4 regions of the Massilia sp. GER05 genome follow, and region 1 is predicted to be linked to each of the others. Evidence: predicted binding sites of a transcription regulator. Region 1 holds the regulator's gene; each other region holds the start of a gene.
The links. The regulator sigma-54, encoded in region 1, starts transcription at its own class of promoters, with help from an activator protein. The targets are predictions, from matches to a motif close to TGGCANGNAANCTGCTTT.
Positions count from the first base shown of each region.

Region 1 (4,063 bases):
TTCGCGAACAGCACGGGGCGATCCGGTGCGTCCAGGCGGAACGCGTCTGCTTCCAGCGAGATCACAAAGCGCGCAAGGGATGCGCGTGTTCAGGCCAGAACGGGCGCGAAGAACCACGCGACCATCTCCGGCGTGACCGCATCGAGCGTGGGCGGATTCCAACGCGGCGCATTGTCCTTGTCGATCACGAGCGCGCGCACGCCTTCGAGCACTTCGCCGTGTTCGAACGTGCGGCGCACGAGCGAGCGCTCCATGCGCAGGCAGTCCGCGACGCCGAGCGCTTCCCCGCGCACGAGCATCTCACGCGTTACCGACATCATCAGCGGCGAGCGCTGGCGCAGCGTGGCCAAGGTCTTTTGCGCGAACGGGCTCCCATCCGTCTCCAGCGATGCCATCACGGCCGCGACGGAGTCCGCGCCGAAGTGGCGGTCGATCGCGTCGCGCTGCGCTTCCAGTTCGCTCGCGCCGGCCGGGAACGGCGCGGCGAACGCGCGGATCGCGGCGGGCAGTTCCGCGCCCGGCGTCGTCTCGATCAGCGCGCGCAGCGCATCCAGCTGCGCGCCCGGCACGAACACGTCGGCCAGGCCGACGTAGATCGCATCGGCCGCGCCGATCGTCACGCCCGTCACGCCGAGATAGTGGCCGAGGCGGCCCGGCGCGTGCGACAGGAAGTGGCTGCCGCCCACGTCCGGGAACAGGCCGATGTTCACTTCGGGCATGGCGATCTTCGAGCGCTCCGTCACGATGCGCAGGCCGCAATCCGGCCCGCCCTGCGCGATGCCCATCCCGCCGCCCATCACGACGCCATCCATCAGCGCAATGTACGGCTTCGGATAGAAGTGAATGAGGTGGTTGAGCGCGTATTCCTCGGTGAAGAAATCTTCCAGCAGCGGGCTGCCGGTCTGCGGCGTGGCGCGGCCGGCCTCGTGGAAAAAGCGGATGTCGCCGCCGGCGCACAAGGCCTTTTCGCTGCTGCTTCCGATGACGACGGCGTCGATCGATGCATCGTCGCGCCAGGCGAGCAGCGTGGCGGTGAGCGCACGGACCATGTCCAGCGACAGCGAGTTCAGCGCCTTCGGGCGGTCCAGGGTGACGATGCCGCTGCGGTTGGCAACCCGCGTCAGAACGTGTGCAGTCATGTCTCGTTGTTATTGAAATAATCAGAGCAGCATTGTAGCGCCCATAAAAACTAAAAGGGCGCCGATGCGCCCTTTACTCCTTGGTGCTACTGCACGCGTGGCATTACGCCGCGGCGGGCTCCTCCTCCCCACCTTCGGACATGCGCTTGATACACGCGTTGTCATGATCCTTGAGCATTTGCTTGTACTTGACGACCTGGCGGTCCAGGCGGTCCATCAGCATGTCGATCGCGGCGTATAGATCGTGCGCGGCACTGGCGACATGGACGATCTTGCCCGCGAGGCGCAGGTTGATCTCGGCTTTCTGGCGTTTTTCTTTCTCGGTGAGATTGTCGATGCAGAGGATGACGTGTGAGTCGATCACTTGATCGAAATGACGGGTGATGCGTTCGAGCTTGTTCTGTACGTATTCTCGGATGGCTGGAGTTACATCGAGATGATGTCCGCTGATTGTGAGATTCATACACACTCCTTTGAAGATGCACTGCCTGCCGTGCGCGCATCTGCGCAATGGGACAGTGTTTGTTACAAGGATTTGCGGAGACTGACGGGCGGGATTTTCAGCGCCTCACGGTATTTTGCGACCGTGCGTCGCGCGATGACCATTCCCTGTTCCCCTAGCATCTCCGCGATCTTGCTATCGGATAATGGATTCTTGGGGTCTTCTGCTCCTGTGAGTTGTACGATGAGGGCCCGTATTGCCGTCGACGATGCTTCGCCTCCCGCTTCGGTGGCAACGTGACTCCCGAAGAAATACTTCAACTCGAACATGCCGTGCGGGGTCAGCATATATTTCTGAGTTGTGACTCGAGAAATTGTGCTCTCGTGTAGACCTAGTGTATCAGCTATCTCACGTAAAACAAGGGGCCGCATCGCGACTGCGCCGTGGGAAAAAAAGTTGCGCTGCCGATCGACAATTGCCTGAGCTACACGCAGGATCGTGTCGAAGCGCTGGCGCATGTTCTTGATGAGCCACTTGGCTTCCTGCAACTGCGCGTTCATCTGCGCTTCCGATTTGCCCTGCTTCATCAGCGACGCGTACAGGCTGTTCACGCGCAGGCGCGGCATCACTTCCGGATTCAGCTGCACGCTCCAGCCATCCTTGGCGCGGCGCACGATCACGTCGGGCACGACGAAGTCCGACACGTCCGACGCGAACGCCGCGCCCGGATGCGGATTGCACTGGCGGATGACGGCCTGGGCTTCGCGCAGGTCTTCGTCGTCGCAATCGAGCGCCTTCTTCAGCTTGTTGAATTCGCGCTGCGCGAACCACGTCAGGTATTTTTCGACGATGACGAGCGCCATGCGCCGCGTCACCATCGGCACGCCGGGCATGCGGCGGATCTGCAGCGCCAGGCACTCGGCCGCGCTGCGCGCGCCCACGCCCGGCGGGTCCATGCTCTGCACCATGGCGAGCGCCGTGCGCAATTCGTCGAACTCGATCTCCAGTTCTTCCGGCAGGCGCGCATGGATGTCTTCCAGCGGTTCTTCCAGATAGCCGTTGTCGTCGAGCGCATCGACGACGAGTTCCACGAGCGCGCAGTCGCGCGCCGCGCAGCACGTCAGGCGCACCTGCTCCATCAAATGTTCGCGCAGCGTGACGGGGCTCGCTTCCAGCTGCGGGCGGCCGTCCTCGTCCTCGCCGCCGCCGCTGCCGCTGCGGCCGTATTCGCCCCAGTCCTCGCCGCCTTCGCCGCCGCTTTCTCCGCTGTCGCCGCCGGCGTCACCGCCTTCGCCATTGCCGCTCTCGGCGGGCGCACTGCCGCCTTCGTCGCCATTGCCCTGCGCGGCCGGCGCCTCGCCCGCCTGTGACGAGGACGGGGCACTGTTGATGGCGCCGTCGGCCAGCAACCGCACGGAGCGGTCGAGCGGATCGTCGAGCCGTTCGAGCAGCGGGTTCTCGCTCAGGACCTGCTCGATTTCCTGGTGCAGCTCGAGCGTGGACAACTGCAGCAGGCGGATCGATTGCTGCAGTTGCGGCGTCAGTGCAAGGTGCTGTGAGGTCTTGAGTTGCAGCGTCTGTTTCATGACTACATTCGGAAGTGTTCGCCCAGGTAGACGCGGCGCACCGATTCGTTGGCGATGATGTCGTCGGGACGGCCCGATGCCAGCACCGCGCCCTGGTTGATGATGTAGGCGCGGTCGCAGATGCCCAGCGTCTCGCGCACATTATGGTCCGTGATCAGCACGCCGATGCCGCGCTCCTTCAGGAAGCGCACGATGCGTTGGATCTCGATCACGGCGATTGGATCCACGCCGGCGAACGGTTCGTCCAGCAGCACGAAGCGCGGATTGGTCGCGAGCGCGCGCGCGATCTCCACCCGGCGGCGTTCGCCACCGGACAGCGACAGCGCCGGGCTCTCGCGCAGCTTCTCGATCTGCAGCTCGGCCAGCAGCTCGTCGAGACGTTCGGTGATGCGCGCCTTGGTGAGCGACTTGCCGTTCTCGCGCTGCAATTCCAGCACGGCGCGGATGTTCTCTTCCACCGTCAGCTTGCGGAACACGGACGCTTCCTGCGGCAGGTACGACAGTCCGAGCAGCGCGCGCCGGTGGATCGGCAGGCCGGTGATGTCGGTGCCGTTGATGTCGATGCTGCCGGCGTCCGACGGCACGAGGCCCACGATCATGTAGAACGAGGTCGTCTTGCCTGCGCCGTTCGGGCCCAGCAGGCCGACCACTTCGCCGCACACCACCTGCAGCGACACGTCGCGTACGACGAGCCGCTTGCCGTAGCTCTTCTGCAGTCCCTTGACGACGAGGGTGCTGCCGCCGCATTCGGCCGGCGCGGCCTGCGTGCCTGCTTCCATCGTGTGCGCCTCCGTCATTGCTTGCCTGCCGGAGCGGGAGCGGCGCCGGCGGCAGGGGCGCGGCGCGGCTGCAGCGTGATGCTGCCGCGGCCATTGCCCGGCTTGTCCGTGCCGTTG
Region 1 is NZ_CP178858.1:416,543-420,605, forward strand. Features, by position in the region: partial or broken gene ACL58G_RS01810 (enoyl-CoA hydratase/isomerase family protein) at 62-1,139, opposite strand; gene hpf (ribosome hibernation-promoting factor, HPF/YfiA family) at 1,243-1,602, opposite strand; gene ACL58G_RS01820 (RNA polymerase factor sigma-54) at 1,665-3,167, opposite strand; gene lptB (LPS export ABC transporter ATP-binding protein) at 3,170-3,964, opposite strand; gene lptA (lipopolysaccharide transport periplasmic protein LptA) at 3,961-4,063, opposite strand, start outside.

Region 2 (4,063 bases), 420 kb from region 1:
TGCCGTCGCTGGGTACCGACTTGCGCAAGGTGTATACGGACGCCGACTACAGCATGTACGCCGACGTCCCCGATCTCTTCCCGCCGAAGAGCCTGCCCCAGCAGCATGCCTACATCGGCCCCATCATCTGGGCGCCGCCGCTGGCCAAGCCGGACTGGTGGGATAAATTGCCGGAAGATAAGCCGATCGTCTACGTCACGCTCGGCAGTTCCGGCCAGGGCCGCCTGCTGCCGCTCGTGCTGGAAGCGCTGGCGCCGCTGCCGGTGACGGTCATCGCCGCCACGGCGGGCACGATCGACGTGGCCAGTGCGCCGACGAATGCGTTCGTTGCCCCTTATCTGCCGGGCGACCTGGCGGCCAAGCGCGCCAGCCTCGTCGTCTGCAACGGCGGCAGCCCGACCAGCCAGCAGGCGTTGGCCGCCGGCGTGCCGGTGCTCGGCATCGCCAGCAATCTCGACCAGTTCCTGAACATGAGCGGCGTCATCAAGGCCGGTGCTGGCGCCCTTCTGCGCGCCGACCGCTTCCGCGCCAAGAAACTGACGCGCCAGGTGCGCGCAATGCTCGACGATCCGGCGCTGAGGGCAGGCGCCCGTCGCGTGGCCGACGCCTTCTCCAACTATCCGGCGGCGCAACGCATGACGGCGTTTCTGGAAGGCGTACAGGCATTCCATCGCCATGCACCGACCACTTACGTGGAGGCCAATTCCGTTGCAACCGAGAATCAAAAAAGTGCGTTAACGAACGCTATTCAGTGACTGTCGGAATTTTTTACAGCAGCCCTCCCCCCGAATCGGGTATTTTTTTGCATTTATTCATAAGTCGTTGATTTAGAACAGCAGAACAACTCCTGGCACGGCATTTGCATTAGGGTTGGCATAAGCCGCATCAATGAACATGCGGTTTAACCGAACAAACCTAACACGCATCCACTTTTGGAGCCTAAATGAAGAATTCGTTCCGCAAACTGATCCCGGTCGCAGCCGCCCTTGGTCTGGTCTTCGCCGCATCGTCGGCACAAGCATTCACCCTGCAAAATGGTGCTGGCGTAACGTACGCATCCAACGTGAATAGCCTGGACTGGAACTCCACCGGCAGCGGCGTTGCCAAAGGCATCGCCAACGGCGTGGCACTGACGCAAGGCAATCCCTTTAATTTCCTGTATCAGGCGAACCTGTCGTCCGTTAATGGCCAGACCACTGGCAACTTCCGCGGCAACCTGGATTCGACCGCGGATGGCGTGGCGAACGACTCGTCGGCTTTCGAGTTCACGATCGTGGCAAAGCTGAGCGAATACGTGAAAACGTCGTCGGCCGATCCGGTCAACAAGACGGTGAGCGCAACCTTCGGCCTGAACAACACCGTCGGCGCCAACAAAGTGGCGATCTTCTACGACACCAAAGCCAACGCCTTCACCAGCGCCGGCACCGGCTTCGACGACGGCGTCATGGTTGCCCTGCTGACCGTCGACCCGGCCAGCACGCTCTCCACGTTCACCACCAACGTCGTCACCGGCAGCGGCCTGGGTTCGACCAAGATGACGGCTTCGATCATGGAAAGCGGCGACTTCATCAACCAGAACTATCTGAAGGGTCTGACGAACGTGAGCTTCAAGTTCGATTCGAACCTGAACCTGCCGGCACTCGACTCGATGACCAGCTCGTTCCACTCTGGCGCCGGCGGCAACACGGACCTGTTCCCGGCGTACGGTGTGACGCCGAACGACCTGGTGTTCAAGGTCGACGGCGCGACCTCCGTCGAGAACGGCCGCGTGCCGGAACCGGCAAGCATCATGCTGCTGGGTATGGGCATGCTGGGCCTGGTCGGCGCCAAGCGCCGCCGCGCTCCGAAGGCCTGATCCGGACAGGCATCGGCATCACGAAAACCGCGGCTACGGCCGCGGTTTTTTATTGTGCGCAACTTTCTTTATGATATGACCGATTTCCTTCACGCATTCTTTCCCAAAAACATCTAAAAACTTTACGCAAGGACACATAAAAAATCGGAATTTTTTACAGTTGGCCTACCCCGGACGCAAGTTTTCGACGTAAGCTTTTGATTTATAAAGAAAAGAAAAGACTGGCACGGGGTTTGCATTAAGTAGGAACAAGCCCGCAGAACGCGGCGCCTATACCGAACAACTTAATAAGCATCCACTTGGAGCCAACATGAAGATTTCGTTCCGCAAATTGATTCCGGTTGCAGCCGCACTCGGTTTCGCATTCGCTGCATCGTCGGCACAAGCATTCACTCTGCAAGACGGTAGCGGCGGTGTCTACGCTACCAACGTGACCAGCCTGGACTGGAACTCGACCGGCAGCGGCGTCGCCAAGGGGATCCCGAGCGCTCAGCAACTGACCGTAGGCAAACAATTCGACTTCCTGTATCAAGCCAACCTGTCCGCCGTCAATGGCAGCACGACCGCCAATTTCCGTGGCAACCTGGACTCGACCGCAGACGGCGCCCCGAACGACTCCTCGGCTTTCGAATTCACGATCGTGGCAAAGCTGAGCGAATTCGTGAAAACGTCCAGCACGGCGGGCACCACGCTGAACGCCAGCTTTGGCCTGAACAACACCCCGGGCGCGAATAAGGTCGCCATCTATTACGACACCCAAGCCAACGCCTTCACCAGCACCGGCACCGGTTTCGATGACGGCATCATGGTTGCCCTGCTGACCGTCGATCCGAACGTCACGCTGTCGACGTTCACCACCGACAGCGCTACCGGCGTCGGCATCGGTTCGACCAAGATGACCGCTGCGATCCTCGAGTCGGGCGACTTCATCAACCAGGACTACCTGGCTGGCCTGACGAGCGTGACGTTCAAATACGACTCGAACCTGAACCTGCCGGCCGGCGACTCGCTGACCAACGGCTTCCACAAAGGTGGCGACGCCCTGTTCCCGGACTACAGCGTGACGACGGACGACCTGGTGTTCAAGGTCGACGGCGCCTTCTCGGTCGAAAACGGCCGCGTGCCGGAACCGGCAAGCATCATGCTGCTGGGTATGGGCATGCTGGGCCTGGTCGGCGCCAAGCGCCGCCGCGCTCCGAAGGCCTGATCCGGACAGGCATCGGCACCATGCAAAACCGCGGCCTCGGCCGTAATGCCGTTCAGTTAAGACTGAACGGCATTTTTATTTAATCGTTGTAAACGCCGGGCATCGCTGTTAACCTTCGTCGCCATGTTCGACGACACTCTGCATTTTCTGGCAAATCATCTTGAGGCTCCCGACTGGGCAAGGTTGGGGGAGCATTTGCCATACGAATGGATCGAGCAGGCCGTCATGAGCACGGAAGCGACGAGTATCCGGCATCGTCGCCTGCCTGCCGAGCAGGTTGTATGGCTGATGGTGGCACTGGCTTTGTATCGGCACAAATCGATCAGCGAAGTGCTGGATGATCTTGGTTTGGCGCTACCGGACGCGCAGACGCCGTTCGTCAGCAAAAGCGCTGCGGCCCAAGCGCGCCAGCGCGTCGGACCTGAGCCCTTGAAGTGGCTATTCGAGCGCTCGGCAAGGCATTGGGTGACGCAGGACAGGATGGCTTACCTGTTCAAAGGACTGCAGCTGTTCGCCATGGACGGGACGACCTTGCGCACGCACGACACTGCGGAAAATCGCAACCACTTTGGCGCCCAGAGCTACGCCAGCGATACGGTCGCCAGCTATCCGCAAGTGCGCGGTGTCACCCTCACGTCGCTGCCCACGCACCTGGTGCATAGTGCCGCGTTCGGCCCATACTCGACCAATGAAATGCTGTACGCAAAGCAGCTTATCGAGGCTATTCCGGATGAATCGCTGACGGTCTTCGATCGAGGCTTTCTCTCGGCCGAAATCTTGTGCGGCCTGACAGGCAGCGGCGCCGAACGGCACTACATCATTCCAGCCAAATCGAACACCAAGTGGGAAGCGCTCGAAGCCGAAAGCGACGATATGTTGGTGCGCATGCGTGTGTCGCCCCAGGCCAGGGCCAAGTGCGCAGAATTGCCCGAGTTCTGGGAAGCGCGCGCGATCACCGTCGTCGACGCACAGGCCCGCAAACGCATCCTGCTGACCTCGCT
Region 2 is NZ_CP178858.1:837,774-841,836, forward strand. Features, by position in the region: gene ACL58G_RS03690 (glycosyltransferase) at 1-755, shown strand, start outside; gene ACL58G_RS03695 (PEP-CTERM sorting domain-containing protein) at 944-1,855, shown strand; gene ACL58G_RS03700 (PEP-CTERM sorting domain-containing protein) at 2,166-3,062, shown strand; gene ACL58G_RS03705 (IS4 family transposase) at 3,186-4,063, shown strand, end outside.
Region 2: the regulator sigma-54 is predicted to act here: its motif matches at 2,078-2,095, upstream of ACL58G_RS03700 (PEP-CTERM sorting domain-containing protein).

Region 3 (4,063 bases), 340 kb from region 1:
GGCGACGGGTGATGAAATCGCAGGTTCGCTTATAACCCTCAAGAAGCAGTCAAACAGCAACAGTGCTCTTCTCATCTGGGCTTGGAACCCAGGAGCGCCGGTTGCCGCTGACTCCAGCAGCAGGTGCAGTGCGTTGTCCCGAACGCGTTCGAATTGTTCTTCGGGAGTGTCCCATTCGTCAGCAGTCACACGTAGAAGACTGCGACTGACAATTGTCAGCTCATCTTGTTGTAAATTCTGGACCACTTCCACCGAAAAATATCCTTTCTTTCAGGCATTTAGCTGTGGAATCATCCGGCTCTGACAAGGTTTTGTCAATCAGGGAAAGTGGAGGCAACCACTTCATCGAGATCTGCCTGGACGAGCAGGGCTTCGTGTGGTTCATGCTGCACTCCGGCTCGCGTGGCGTCGGCAATGCGATCGGCTCGCACTTCATCGAAGTCGCCAAGCAGGACATGCGCACGCACCTGGCGAACCTGCCCGACCAGGACCTGGCCTATCTGAAGGAAGGCACACAACACTACGACGACTACGTCGAAGCGGTCGGCTGGGCGCAGAAGTTCGCACGCATGAACCGCGAAGTGATGATGCAGAACCTGATCGCGGCCGTACGCACGGTCATCAGGAAGCCGTTCGAGACGCACGTGGAAGCGGTGAACTGCCACCACAACTATGTGCAGAAGGAACACCACTTCGGCAAGGACGTGCTGGTCACGCGCAAGGGCGCCGTGTCGGCGCGCGAGGGCGAGCTGGGTATCATTCCGGGATCGATGGGCGCCAGGAGCTACATCGTGCGCGGCAAGGGCAACCCGGAGAGCTTCCACAGCTGCAGCCACGGCGCCGGCCGTACCATGAGCCGTACCGAGGCCAAGCGCCGCTATTCGGTCGACGACCAGGTGCGCGCCACCGAGGGCGTCGAATGCCGCAAGGATGCCGGCGTGATCGACGAGATCCCGATGGCCTACAAGGACATCGACGCCGTGATGCAAGCACAGAGCGACCTCGTCGAAGTTGTGCATACCCTGAAGCAGATCGTCTGCGTCAAGGGATGAAATGAGAGGATGAAAGGACATGGCATGATCGAACTGGATGGCGCGGCCGGCGAGGGCGGCGGGCAAATCCTGCGCAGCGCGCTGACGCTCGCCATGATCACGGGGCGGTCCTTCCGCATCCGGAACATCCGCGCGAACCGCGCCAGGCCCGGCCTGATGCGCCAGCACCTCGTGGCCGTGCAGGCGGCCTTGCAGGTGTGCGGGGGCGACGCGACGGGCGCCGTACTCGGCAGCCAGGACCTGACGTTCGTGCCGGGGCCGATCACCGGCGGCGACTATGAATTCGCCATCGGCACGGCCGGGAGCTGCACCCTGGTGCTGCAGACCGTGCTGCCGGCCCTGCTGAAGGCGGATCAGCCGTCGACCTTGCGGCTCGCGGGCGGGACGCACAACCCCATGGCGCCGCCCGTGCAATTCCTGCAGCGCGCCTGGTGCCCACGCCTGGCCGAGATGGGCGCCCGCATCGACATCCGCCTGGAGCGTTTCGGGTTTTATCCGGCCGGCGGCGGCATCGTCGTCGCCCGCGTGGAGCCATGCGCGCTGCTCCGGCCGCACATGTGGATGACGCGCGGCGAGCGCCGTGCCGCGTACGCCGAGGCGTTCGTGGCCGGCATTCCGGGACGGGTCGGGCAGCGCGAACTGGAATGCGTCGGCAGGGTCATGAACTGGGGCGAGGACCAGCTACTGATACGCGCCCTGCCGGCCGATCAGGGTCCGGGCAATGCCTTGATGCTGACCCTCGACTACGAACACGCGACGGAGGTGTTCTCGGCGTTCGGCGAAAAGTCCGTCACGTCCGAACAGGTGGCGCGCCAGGTCGTGCAGCGCGCGCGCAAGTACCTGATGTCGCACGCGGCATTCGCGGAATATCTTGCCGACCAGATGATGCTCCCGCTCGCGCTGGCCGACGGAGGGGGTTTTACGCTGGACGAGGTGTCGATGCATGCGCGTACCAACGCACAGGTGATCGAGACGTTCCTGCCTGTGCGGTTCACGTTCGATCGGCTTGATGGTGTCGACCGCTGTACGGTAATGCGCAATGATGTCGGATAACTTTACATTCTCTGGACATAAAATAAATTCCCTATGTAAATCAATTGCATTTTTATGTGGCACAGGTTTTGCTGCCTTTTCCGGTGTCTACTGACCTGGGAAGCAAAATGAAATTGAGAACTTTCGCCGGCATGGTCGCGCTGGCCGCTGCGACGACTGCCGCACACGCAACCAACCTGTCCTTCACGGGGGCGTTCAGCCATGACAACGACGTGCAGCGGTTTACGTTCACGGTGAGCGGCACGTCGACCGTGACCCTGCGCAGCTGGTCGTACGCCGGCGGTGTGAATGCGCTCGGCGATACGATCGCCCGTGGCGGCTTTGACCCGATCCTGTCGCTATTCGACGGTACGGGTGCCAGGCTTTACGAGCAGGATGATGCGGACTGCGGCGACGTCGCCGCCGATCTCATGACGGGCCGCTGCTATGACGTGAACTACAAGAGTGCGCTGGCGGCCGGGACCTACACGGTGACGGTCCAGCAGTTCAACAACTTCGCCGCCGGATTGAACCTGGCCGATGGCTTCGCGCGCGATGGCGTGGCCAATGAGAACTTCCGCAACGGCTTCGTCGACTCGGCCGGCGACAAGCGCGATGGGCACTGGGCATTCGATATCCTGAACGTCGACACGGCTGCCGTGACGCCGCCGGCGGGCGTGCCGGAGCCGGCATCGCTGGCGCTGCTGGGTATCGGTGTTCTCGGGCTGCTGCGCCGCAAGCGTTCGTAAGCTTCCCTGAACGCCCAAACACAAAAGGGTTACGTGCGTGAGCGCGTAACCCTTTGTTTTTACCGCTGAATCTTGGTGCCGGCTGCAGGACTCGAACCCGCCACCTGATGATTACAAATCAACTGCTCTACCTGATGAGCTAAGCCGGCAATGTGGCCAGAATTATACCCTTATTTGATCCGGGTCAACGTGGGGCGTCCACCTTTTTTGGGTGGTTCGTCGTCGTCGTCGGGTACATGCGACACCTCGGACGTCTTGGCCGGGACGGCAGCCAGGCCGGGAGCCGGGGCGGCTGCCGGTTCCGGTGCGGGCGGGGACAGGTCGGCGGCCGTCGTCGACACGTCGAAGGCCATGCCCTGGCCGTTTTCGTTGGCGTAGATGGCCAGCACGTTGTGGACCGGGATGTACAGCTCGCGCGAGACGCCGTTGAAGCGCGCCCGGAAGGTGATCGCGTCGTTGTCCATTTTCAGCCCGGAGGTCGCGCCGTAGCTGATGTTCAGGATGATCTCGCCCTTTTTCACGTATTCCATGGGAACCGTGGTGGCGGCGTCGACCTTGACGGCCAGGTAAGGCGTGTAGCCGCTGTCCGTGCACCATTCGTAAATGGCTCGCAGCAGGTACGGCTTGGTGGAGATGTCGGGCATGGTGTGATCGGAATGATGCGAGATGTTACACGCCAGTGTACTTCGATTCGCCTGCGGCGGCGTAAACTGGCGTGCAACGGAGGTGGCGCGTTAACGGCGCATCACCTTTTCGGACGGGGTCAGGGCTTCGATGTAGGCCGGACGCGAGAAGATGCGCTCGGCATACTTCATCAGCGGTGCCGCGGTCTTCGACAGTTCGATGCCGTAGTGATCCAGGCGCCACAGCAGCGGAGCAATGGCCACGTCCAGCATCGAGAACTCGTCGCCCAGCATGTACTTGTTCTTCAGGAACAGCGGAGCCAGCGTCGTCAGGCGGTCGCGGATTTCGGCGCGCGCCTTGTCGTGGCTCTTGTCGCCCACCTTGTTGCGCTCGTTTTCGAGCGTGTTGACGTGGACGAACAGTTCCTTTTCAAAGTTGAACAGCATCAGGCGGGCACGGGCGCGCATGAGCGGGTCGGCCGGCATCAACTGCGGATGCGGGAAGCGCTCGTCGATGTATTCGTTGATGATGTTCGATTCGTACAGAATCAGTTCGCGCTCGACCAGGATCGGCACCTGGCCGTACGGATTCATCGTCGAGATGTCC
Region 3 is NZ_CP178858.1:761,300-765,362, reverse strand. Features, by position in the region: gene ACL58G_RS03420 (hypothetical protein) at 1-252, opposite strand, end outside; partial or broken gene ACL58G_RS03415 (RtcB family protein) at 333-1,052, shown strand; gene rtcA (RNA 3'-terminal phosphate cyclase) at 1,077-2,105, shown strand; gene ACL58G_RS03405 (DVUA0089 family protein) at 2,213-2,833, shown strand; tRNA gene ACL58G_RS03400 (tRNA-Thr) at 2,907-2,982, opposite strand; gene ACL58G_RS03395 (ClpXP protease specificity-enhancing factor) at 3,004-3,477, opposite strand; gene ACL58G_RS03390 (glutathione S-transferase N-terminal domain-containing protein) at 3,568-4,063, opposite strand, start outside.
Region 3: the regulator sigma-54 is predicted to act here: its motif matches at 2,163-2,180, upstream of ACL58G_RS03405 (DVUA0089 family protein).

Region 4 (4,063 bases), 820 kb from region 1:
CTCCGCTGCCGGAGCGGTGGATCGCGCTGGCGCGCTTCGCCGCCGCGTACTACCACCGGCCGCTGGGCGAGGTGGCGATGCCGGGCTTGCCGAAGAATCTGCGGCTGTCGACGACGGTGGCGCTGGACCGGGCGCTGAAAAAACTGAACAAGGTCGAAGACGCCCACGATCCCACGCCGGCCGATATGCCCGTCCTGAACGCGGCCCAGCAGCAGGCGGCGGATGCGATCGGCGGCGCGCAAGGATTCAGTCCGCTGCTGCTGTACGGGGTCACGGGCAGCGGCAAGACCGAGGTCTATCTGCAGGCGTGCGCCCAGGTACTCGCGCGCGATGAAGACGCGCAGATCCTGATCCTGGTCCCCGAGATCAACCTGACGCCGCAGCTGGAAGCGAACATCCGCGCGCGCTTCCCCGGCGTGATGCTGGCCACGCTGCACAGCAGTCTTTCGGAAGGCGAGCGCATGCTGCACTGGCTGGCCGCGCACACGGGCCGCGCGCGCATCGTGCTCGGGACGCGGCTGGCGATCCTCGCGTCGCTGCCGAATCTGAAGATGATCGTGATCGACGAGGAGCACGACCCGTCGTACAAGCAGCAGGAAGGCCTGCGCTATTCGGCGCGCGACCTGGCCGTGTGGCGCGCGCGCCAACTGGGCATCCCCATCGTGCTGGGCTCCGCGACGCCGTCGCTGGAAAGCTGGCACCACGCGCAGACGGGCCGCTACCGCAGGCTCGAACTGCGCGAGCGCGCCGTGCGCGACGCCGTACTCCCGCGCGTGAAACTCATCGACATGGAGCGCGACAAGCCGAAGGAGGGCCTCACGTCGGCGCTGATGCAGGCGCTGCGCCTGCGCATGGAACGGGGAGAACAGTCGCTACTGTTCCTGAACCGGCGCGGCTATGCGCCCGTGCTGTGCTGCGAGGCGTGCGGCTGGATCAGCAACTGCACGCGCTGCACCGCGTTCATGGTCTTGCACCGGCCGGAGCGGCGGCTCCGCTGCCACCACTGCTCGCTCGAACTGCGCATTCCGCACGCGTGCCCGACCTGCGGCAACATCGATTTGCAGCCGCTGGGCCGCGGCACGCAGCGCATCGAGGAAGGCCTGCAGGCGCTGTTCCCGGACGCGCGCATCCTGCGCATCGACGCCGATTCCACGCGCCGCAAGGGCAGCGCGCAGGAGGCGTTCGACACGGTGCACCGGGGCGACGTCGACATCCTGATCGGCACGCAAATGGTCGCGAAGGGCCACGATTTCAAAAGGCTGACGCTCGTCGGCGTGCTGAATCCCGACACGGCGCTGTTCTCGCAGGACTACCGCGCCAGCGAGCGGCTGTTCGCGCAGCTGATGCAGGTCGCGGGCCGCGCCGGTCGCGCCGGACTGGAATCCGAGGTGCTGATCCAGTCGCGCTACTGCCAGCATCCGCTGTACGGCGCCGTGATGCGGCACGACTATGACCGCTTTGCCGGCAGCCTGCTGGAAGAGCGTCACCAGGCGGCGCTGCCGCCCTACATGTACCAGGCGCTGCTGCGTGCCGAGGCGCCCGAGCTGGCGACGGCGATCGAATTCCTCGGGGCGGCGCGCGACGCGGTGCCGTCGGACACGGTCGTCATCAACGAGCCGATCCCGATGACGATGACCCGCGTGCACAACGTCGATCGCGCGCAGCTGCTCGTCGAATCGAATTCGCGGCCGGCGCTGCAGGCGTTTTTGACCGAGTGGGTCGACGTGCTGCGGGCGATGAAGTCGCGGGTGCGGTGGTCGCTGGAAGTCGATCCTCTTGATATTTGAGGCATGTGCCGGTTTCCCTGGAAAAGAAAAGACGACGGCGTGGCTCTATTACCAGGGCACGCTCTGAGCGCAAAATGAAATGCCTTGTAATTGGATTTTACAATTACCCCGTCACTATCTGTCGAGAGTATTTACACTAAATCAGGAAGCGCCAAATCCAAATCAGCAAGCACTTGATTTCATTGAAAATTTAAAATTGGCATGGTAATTGCTGAATCTCAATTCGCAGTAAAGGGAGTCTTGATTACCAACCGAATGGAGAATGATATGTCTAGTGCACTGTATCGAGTCAAAAGAATGCTCGGATCATTCATGGTGATGCTGGCGACCCTGTTCGCGGCTCAGTATGCCTCAGCAGGTGCTGTTTTCCTGATCGGGAGCGATGCGATCGGCTTTCACGGCGACGCGAGTTTCGTCAATCCTGTCATCAACCAGCTTGCGGCCTCGGACCCTTCGAAGCCGGTTCTATTTTTGAACAACGTGGGGCGCACGTCGGTAAATTACACCGCAGGTACTGCCCTGATCGACTTCCAATCGTACGGGTTCCTGACAACGGCAAACCTTGCCAATTACAGCGGTGTGTACGTCGATTCACCGTATAACTGCTGCAGCGATGCCGGCCCGTTCATGACCCCTGCAGATAGCACGAAACTCGCTGCTTTTGTCGCGGCCGGTGGCAGCCTCGGCGTGGGTGACTATCAAGGTGATTCGTTCTGGGATGCCACTTTGGGCTTTTCCGGCAGCCCCGGCGTAACTGTTCCCGGCCCCACCTGCGTCGACCCCGGCGTTTCCACCGCATCCGGCCTCGCCTTCGGATTTGCGCCGTCGTATTCTGAAGGGTGCTTCGTGCATCAGGAATATGATCCCGCATTCTGGTCTGCCCATGGTTATTTTGCGCTGCAGGTGACGGACAGTGGCAGCTGGGTCACGATGGCGGCGGGCTTCGTGGAGCCGGGCACCGTGCCCGAACCGGCAACGCTTGGCCTGCTGAGTGCTGGTTTGATCGGCCTGGGCTGCGCGCGCCGTCGTAAATCCGCTTGCGTCTTGTAATATTCAAAGCGGTGAAAATCGCATAAAAGCCTGAAATCCATCGAAGACGATCTTTCCCCCCAGCATCCGTGATTCGGGGGGAAAGAGCCCGAATAGTAATCTGCAGCTTTTCCTTTGTTCCTCCCTGCATGCCCCGGCCTCGCGCTGTCGAGCCATCAGCGGAAACTCCGAAAATGGCGTATCGTCATGGGCGAACCAAAGGAGTGGAGATGCAAAAAATAATGGTCGACGTGGCCGTAATCGGCGCCGGCACGGCGGGGCTGGTCGCCTACCGCGCCGCGAAGGCGCAGGGGGCGCGGACGGTGCTGATCGAACGCGGCGTGTACGGCACCACGTGCGCGCGCGTGGGCTGCATGCCCAGCAAACTCCTGATCGCGGCCGCCGAGGCTGCCCACATGCTGCACCTGGCCCCCCAGTTCGGCGTCCATCCCGGGACGACCCGCATCGACGGCGTCGCCGTGATGGAGCGCGTGCGGCGCGAACGCGACCGCTTCGTCGGCTTCGTGGTCGACGGCGTCGACGCGATGCCGGATGAAGACAAGGTGCGTGGCCATACCCGCTTCGTCGATCCGCACACGCTGCAGGTCGACGACCACACGGAGATCGACGCCCGCCGCATCGTCATCGCCACCGGGTCCAGCCCCACGCGCCTGCCGACGCTGGAAAATGTGGGCCCCGGCGTGATCACGAGCGACGACGTGTTTTACTGGAACGACCTGCCGCGGTCCGTGGCCGTGATCGGCACGGGCGTCATCGGCCTGGAAATCGGCCAGGCCCTCGCGCGGCTGGGCGTGCGCACGCGCGTGTATGCGCGCGGCGGCAGCGTGGCGCAGTTGTCCGATCCGGTCGTGCTCAAGACGGCGTCGCGCGTGCTGTGCGAAGAACTCGACATCCATTTCCAGTCGCGCATCCTGAAAGCGGAACAGGACGGCGACGACGTCGTGCTGACGACGGGCCGCCACGACGAGGCGATCACGGAACGCTTTCAATACGTGCTGCAGGCGGCAGGCCGCACGCCGAACGTGCACGACCTGGGCCTGGAAAACGCCGGCATCGCGCTCGACGCCAGCGGCGTGCCGGTCTTCGACCCGCGCACCATGCAGTGCGGGAACAGCCACATCTTCATCGCGGGCGACGCCAACCAGGAGCGCCCCGTGCTGCCGGAAGCGGCCGACCACGGCAAGATCGCGGGCGACAATGCCGGCCGCTTCCCGGACATCCGCCCC
Region 4 is NZ_CP178858.1:1,235,687-1,239,749, forward strand. Features, by position in the region: gene ACL58G_RS05525 (primosomal protein N') at 1-1,787, shown strand, start outside; gene ACL58G_RS05530 (PEP-CTERM sorting domain-containing protein) at 2,100-2,837, shown strand; gene ACL58G_RS05535 (dihydrolipoyl dehydrogenase) at 3,047-4,063, shown strand, end outside.
Region 4: the regulator sigma-54 is predicted to act here: its motif matches at 1,985-2,002, upstream of ACL58G_RS05530 (PEP-CTERM sorting domain-containing protein).